DNA from 2 places in the Shinella sp. 838 genome. Region 2 is predicted to be linked to the other one. Evidence: riboswitches for the same ligand, from Rfam matches in the RefSeq annotation. Region 2 holds a riboswitch; the other holds the start of a gene.
What was found. A riboswitch is a leader RNA that binds a small molecule or an ion and turns the genes downstream of it on or off. The one in region 2 is predicted to bind cobalamin.
Positions count from the first base shown of each region.

Region 1 (3,448 bases), on a different contig from region 2:
AACCGTGCGGATTGCCGCGCCGACGCCAGAGGTCACGTCCGCCGTGGTCGAGGCCTTCACCGTTGCCAGAACATCGGTGCCGCGCAGCAGTGCCGCATCCGTATTGGTCCCGCCCACATCCACCCCAATGCGCAACATGGGTTATCCTTTCTTCTTGCCGCCGAGGTCCGTGCCGCGGCCGATCGCGGTGGTTCTCGTGCCGAATACCTTGTAGAGCCGCAGGACCGCCGAAGTCGTCACGCGTTTGACGCCGGGCAGCTTGCCCAGTTCCTGATCCATGAATTCGAGAAGCGCCGCGTGATCGGCGACGAAGAGCGAGGCGCTGAGATTGGCTGTGCCGCTGGTCGCGGCCAGGTAGCCGATCTCCTCGTACTCCGCGAGCTGGATGGCAACGTCTTCTATCTTGCCGGCTTCGACCTCGATCAGAAGCTCGACCTGCACGTCGCGCCCGAGCGCCACGGGATCGGGAATGGCGCCGATCACGATCATCTTCGCCTGGAGCAGGGCGGCGATGCGATTACGGATCGTGCGTTCGGAGACGCTGCCGATCCGGCCAGCGATTTCTGCCGCCGAGAGGCGCCCGTCCTCGGAGAGATAACGGATGATCTCGCGGTCCAGATCGTCAACGACATAACGCTGTGTCATGGGGCGTTTCCATTTCGGCCTGTTTTAAGCAGTAAATTTCCGAAACGGAATTGTGTCAAGAATATTTCAGCCGCATAGGGTGAATTTTTCCGAAAATGACCCGAATATGGTCCTTGAAGTACGATTTGTTGCCGAATCGGAAATTAGCAGAGTGCCATGACGTGTCGTCTGGGAGGCGCGCTAGGGTTTGCTGATCCTTTTGAGGGGATCTCTGTCAAGGGAGGCGAGCGCACTAGGCGGTGCTGAGGTGGGGCGACCCCAGCACGGCTGCCATCCGCGCTTGGTGCTTGTCACCACTCGTCGGGTGCCTGATCCTGAAGCTACTGCTCGGTGGATGCCATGTGGGTGAAGAGATGGGTGGCATGGCCGCTGTTGAGCACGGCACGGATAGCATCCGTCTTGTTGGCGTCGCCGGCCACGCACAGTCGCCGCGGGAGGCTGAGCAGATCGTCGAGTTCGATGCCGATGACGCGGTTGTCGAAATCGTCGGTATTCTGCCGTCCTCGCCGTCGATGAAGCGGCAAATCAAGACCGCGGCGGCGCCGAGATCGCACCATGATGGCCGCGCAGAATTCCGCGGAAAGTTCCCGGTTTCCCGCAGATGCGCCGGTGACTTGCACCACGCTCAGGCCCTCGGGGGGTGGGCAGTTCCAGGGTGATAAAAATACATAAAGGCATAAGTATTTCTTTATGTCTATTGACAATCCGGCCTGGATACCATGAAGTCCTGATGTCGTGGTTCCCTGGAGCGGTTCTGCCTCTCCAGGGCTAAGAGGGAATCCGGTGCGCCGATCATTCGGCAATGCCGGGGCTGCCCCCGCAACTGTAAGCGGTGAGCCGCTGTCCAGGATGTCACTGAGGCGCCTGCCTTGGGAAGACGGACAGCAGTGACGACCCGCGAGCCAGGAGACCTGCCAAGACGAAACAACGTCCACGGGCGGGGTGTCCCGGTGGTTGCTGCGGTCCGTCTTTGACGGGGATGGCCGCACGCGTCCGCTTACCCATGCCCCCACCAACCAATGGGGTATGACAATGTCCAACAAAACTCTCTCGGTCGGCTCTCTCGGCTTTCCGCGCATCGGCCGCCACCGCGAACTGAAGTTTGCGCTCGAAGGTTTCTGGTCCGGCAGGATCACCGAAGACGATCTTCTTGAAACTGCGAAGACGCTGCGGGCGGAAGCCTGGATGCTCCAGCGCGATCGCGGGATCACCAGAATCCCCTCGAACGACTTCTCCTTCTACGACCATGTGCTCGATACCGCGGTCATGGTCGGCGCAATCCCGGCGGGTTATGGCTGGGAGGGCGGCGACGTGCCGCTGTCTGTCTCTTTCGCCATGGCGCGCGGCAGCCAGGAGGGGGGGCACGCCGGTTGCGGCCATGCCCATCACGGCCACGGCGTTCCCGCGCTCGAAATGACCAAGTGGTTCGATACCAACTACCACTACATGGTGCCGGAGGTTTGCGAGGATCAGGTCTTCACGCTGACCGGGCAGAAGCCGGTCGATCATTTCCTGGAGGCCAAGACGCTTGGCATCCATACGCGTCCGGTCGTGCTTGGACCGGTCACGTTCCTGAAACTTGCCAAGGCTCGTCCCGCGACCTTCAAGCCGCTCGATCTTCTGACAAGGCTGCTGCCGGTCTATGAAGCGTTGTTCCGCCGGTTGCACGCCGCCGGTGCGGACTGGGTGCAGGTGGACGAACCGGTCCTCGCCCTTGACCTGACCGAAGGCGAGCGCCATGCCTTCAAGGTGGCGTACGCGGCCTTCGCGGCGGCCGTTCCTGAACTGAAGATCATGCTCACCACCTATTTCGGGTCGTTGGGCGACAATCTCGATGCCGCAGCCGCACTTCCGGTCGCCGGCCTCCATGTCGATCTGGTGCGCGCTCCGGAACAGCTTGATGCGGTTGCAGCGGCTATGCGTCCCGATCAGACCTTCTCGCTCGGCGTCGTCGACGGCCGCAACATCTGGCGTGCAGACCTTGCCGCCCTTCTGGAGCGGTTGGCACCGGTCGTTGCCGTGCGCGGGGTCGATGCCATCGAGGTCGCCGCGTCGTGCGCATTGCTGCATGTCCCTGTCGACCTCTCCCTGGAGACGGCACTCGACGAGGATCTGAAAGCCTGGTTGTCCTTCGCGACCCAGAAGCTGGATGAACTCGCGATCCTCGGCAGGGGCCTGGCCGCGGGCAAGGATGCCGTCCGGCAAGCCGTCGACGATGCCACGCAGGCGATCACCGCCCGGGCCTCCTCGCCGAAGGTGACCGATCCCCTCGTCCAGGGCCGCATGGCCGGTATCGACGGGGGGATGAAGAAGCGCTTGAATACCTTCGAGGACCGGCGGCGCCTGCAGGCGGCGGCGATCGGGCTGCCGCTGTTTCCGACGACGACGATCGGTTCGTTCCCGCAGACCAGCGAGGTTCGCAAGGCGCGGTCGGCGCATGCCAAAGGTGCCCTCAGCTATAAGGACTACGAGGCATTCCTGCAGAAGCAGACCGAGGACGCCATCCGCTGGCAGGAGGAGATCGGCCTCGATGTGCTCGTTCACGGCGAGTTCGAGCGCAACGACATGGTGCAATATTTCGGCGAGCAGCTCTCCGGTTTCGCCTTCACGCAGTGCGCCTGGGTGCAGAGCTACGGATCGCGCTATGTGCGCCCGCCGATCATTTTCGGCGACGTCTCCCGCCCCAACCCGATGACGGTACGGTCGTGGCGTCACGCCCAGTCGCTCACCGAAAAGCCGGTGAAGGGCATGCTGACGGGGCCGGTGACGATCCTCAACTGGTCCTTCGTGCGGGACGACGTTG
Region 1 is NZ_JARSBQ010000005.1:162,881-166,328, forward strand. Features, by position in the region: gene P9A16_RS17870 (hydantoinase/oxoprolinase family protein) at 1-138, opposite strand, end outside; gene P9A16_RS17875 (Lrp/AsnC family transcriptional regulator) at 142-645, opposite strand; gene P9A16_RS17880 (sugar-binding domain-containing protein) at 966-1,202, opposite strand; cobalamin riboswitch at 1,365-1,578, shown strand; gene metE (5-methyltetrahydropteroyltriglutamate--homocysteine S-methyltransferase) at 1,678-3,448, shown strand, end outside.
Region 1: linked by a shared signal. The riboswitch ahead of metE (5-methyltetrahydropteroyltriglutamate--homocysteine S-methyltransferase) and the one ahead of nrdH (glutaredoxin-like protein NrdH) in region 2 are both predicted to bind cobalamin.

Region 2 (3,448 bases):
GCGAGCGAGCTCGAAGGTGATGTCGGGGATAACGACGCCGAGCGACAGGGTCTTGATGCGGATCTTCTCATCGGCATTCTCGCGCTTGGTGTCGAGGAAACGCAGGATGTCGGGATGATGGGCATGGAGATAGACCGCCCCCGCCCCCTGCCGCGCACCGAGCTGGTTGGCATAGGAGAAACTGTCCTCCAGCAGCTTCATGACAGGGATGACGCCCGACGACTGGTTCTCGATCTGCTTGATCGGCGCGCCCATCTCGCGAAGGTTGGTGAGGGAGAGCGCGACACCGCCGCCCCGCTTGGAAAGCTGGAGCGCCGAATTGATCGAGCGGCCAATGCTCTCCATGTTGTCCTCGATGCGCAACAGGAAGCACGAGACGAGCTCGCCGCGCTGTTTCTTGCCGGCATTGAGGAAGGTCGGCGTTGCCGGCTGGAAACGGCCGGAAATGATCTCATCGACGAGATCGCGAGCAAGCTGCTCGCTGCCGCGCGCCAGCGTCATCGCCACCATGCAGACGCGGTCCTCGTAGCGCTCAAGGTAGCGCTTTCCGTCGAAGGTCTTCAGCGTATAGGACGTGTAGTACTTGAACGCGCCGAGGAAGGTCGGGAATCTGAACTTCTTGTCATAGGCGTGGTCGAAGAGATCGCGTACGAAGTTGAAGGAATACTGGTCGAGCACCTCCTGCTCGTAGTACCCTTCGGTCACCAGATAATCGAGCTTTTCCCTGAGATTGTGGAAGAAGACCGTGTTCTGGTTGACGTGCTGGAGGAAGTATTGCTTTGCCGCCTGCCGGTCCTTGTCGAGCTGGATTTTTCCATCCTCATCGTAAAGGTTCAGCATCGCGTTCAGCGCATGATAGTCCAGCGCGGTGATTTCCGGCGTCTTCGCCGGTTTCTCGAGCGTCATCGTGTCCAAAATCGTTCCAGTCCCTGTCTGACGTTGTCGACGTCCTCATCCATGCCGAGAAGCTCGAAGCGGTAGAGATACGGCACACCGCACTTGGCGGAGATGACGTCGCCGGCGAGCCCGAAGGTCGCCCCGAAATTGCTGTTGCCCGCGGCAATCACGCCGCGAAGGTTCGCGCGGTTTTCCGCATCATTGAGGAAGCGGATCACCTGCTTGGGAACGGCGCCTTTGCCATCCTGGCCGCAATAGGTCGGCACGACGAGGACGAAGGGCGCGCGCGCCCTCAGCGCCTCGTCGGCGCGAAGGGGAATGCGGAAGGCCGGAAGGCCGAGCTTTTGCACGAAGCAATGGGTGTTTTCCGACCGGGAGGAGAAATAGACGAGCTCACCCATCGCCCCGCCCTCAGGCCAGTGCGCTGATCATATCAGGGCGGAAACCGGCCCAATGCTGCTCACCGGCAACGACGACGGGAACCTGACGGTAGCCGAGGCCCTGCACGAGCGCGAAGGCATCTGCATTCTCGGAGATATCGATGACACTGTAGTCGATGCCGTGGCGGTCGAGCGCGCGGGTGGTCGCTGAGCATTGAACGCAGGCGGGCTTGGAGTAAACGGTGATCGGCATGGTTTCCTCATATTCTGGCGATTGGGCATGGAGGGGCGTTCGGTCATCCGCCGATGACCGTTCGTGAACTGAAAATAGATAGACGGCGGCCCTCAAGGACGGCCGGACGCGGGGCGCCGCTTACTCGCGCGGAGGCACTGGAAACAAATTCGACATGACTTCACCCCGAAGCTATTCATACGGAGCATCTGGGGAGACGGCGGGGCGGCATCATTCCACAACCCATCGCTCGCCTGCCGGACACCCCGCCCGTGGACGTTCATGAACGAGGCAGGTCTCCTGGCTTGCGGGTCGCGGCATCCGTCCGCCTTCCCAAGGCATTTGCGCCTCAGTGGCTTTGTCGAACGTATGCTCGCCGCTTACAGTTGCGGGGGCAGCTCCGGATTGACGCAGCCATCATGGCCACACCGGATTCCCGTCTTAGCCTCCGACTCTCTCGAATCGGAGGAACCTCGAACACTAGATATGGTATAGGACGCAATTCCGCCGTCAACAGTTAGCTCGATCGCTCGGTTGCGAAACGCAAGTTATCCCCATGACGGATGGCGAAAGCCCTTCGTCGCGAGCACTTTTCCAGGCCTAGATTTCCACAGACACCATTCCAGCGTGAATAAGCGGTTGCCGGACCAGCGTACGACGAATAAGCTCATGCTGCGGCAAGGTGCCGCTCGATCACTGAGGATACCATGGCTACCGGAACGGTTAAGTTTTTCAATCAGGACAAGGGCTTCGGCTTCATCACCCCCGACAATGGCGGAGCAGACGTGTTTGTTCACATATCCGCGGTACAGTCCGGCGGCCCGCTGCGGGATGGCGCAAAGGTCAGCTACGACATCGGCCAGGATCGCAAGACCGGCAAATCGAAGGCTGAAAACGTTCAAACGCTCTAAGAGCGCGCGCTATTCGATGACGACCTCGGATGCGTATGGTTCATGGACGTCGCCACGGCGTTCGACCACCGCATCCGAACGGTCTCGAATGCAGATATGACCGTCGCCATCCGCACGCCCACGACGCAGCCGAGGACGCACCTCGCAGTTCTTGTGGTTTTGGGGCTTACCCATCTCCTCAACGATCTGATGCAGTCGCTGATTCCGGCTGCCTACCCAATCCTGAAGGATGCGTACGCGCTCGATTTCGTGCAGATCGGCCTGATCACCATGACCTTCCAGATTGCCGGATCGCTGCTGCAGCCGGTCATCGGCATGGTGACCGACAAGCACCCCGCACCCTATTCGCCTGTCGTGGGCATGATGTTCACCCTTTCCGGGCTCTTGAGTCTCGCATTCGCCCACAGCTATGCGATAATTCTTGTCTCGGTGGCGCTGATCGGCATCGGATCATCCATATTCCACCCTGAGGCGACCCGTATGGCGCGCTATGCGGCCGGCGGCCGGCAGGGGTTGGCCCAGGGTCTCTTCCAGGTTGGCGGTCAGGCCGGAGGCGCGCTCGGCCCGGTCTTTGCAGCATTGATCATCGTGCCGTTGGGGCAGCCGAGCCTCGCCTGGTTCGCCGCCCTTGCCTTGCTCGCCATGACGCTTCTGGCCTGGATCGGCAGCAAACAGCGCCAGATCAGTGCCGAGTTCGCGGCAATGCGGATAGGTGTAAAGAAGGCGGGCGGAGCGGCACGCCATGCGCCCGCGACGATCGCCATCGGCCTCGTCGTCCTCACGGCACTCATGTTCACCAAGAACGCCTACGGCGAAAGCTTCAAGTCGTTCTACATCTTCTATCTCATGGAGAGGTTCGGCCTTTCCATCCCGGCGGCGCAGATGATGCTGTTCATCTTCCTGCTCGCCTCGGCCGTCGGCGCGCTTGTCGGTGGTATCGTCGGCGACCGCATCGGGCGCTACCGCATCATCTGGATCTCTGTCCTCGGGCCACTTCCTCTGACACTGATGCTGCCTTATGCCGATCT
Region 2 is NZ_JARSBQ010000009.1:177,980-181,427, reverse strand. Features, by position in the region: gene nrdE (class 1b ribonucleoside-diphosphate reductase subunit alpha) at 1-906, opposite strand, end outside; gene nrdI (class Ib ribonucleoside-diphosphate reductase assembly flavoprotein NrdI) at 903-1,298, opposite strand; gene nrdH (glutaredoxin-like protein NrdH) at 1,309-1,530, opposite strand; cobalamin riboswitch at 1,783-2,000, opposite strand; gene P9A16_RS23935 (cold-shock protein) at 2,217-2,420, shown strand; gene P9A16_RS23930 (MFS transporter) at 2,517-3,448, shown strand, end outside.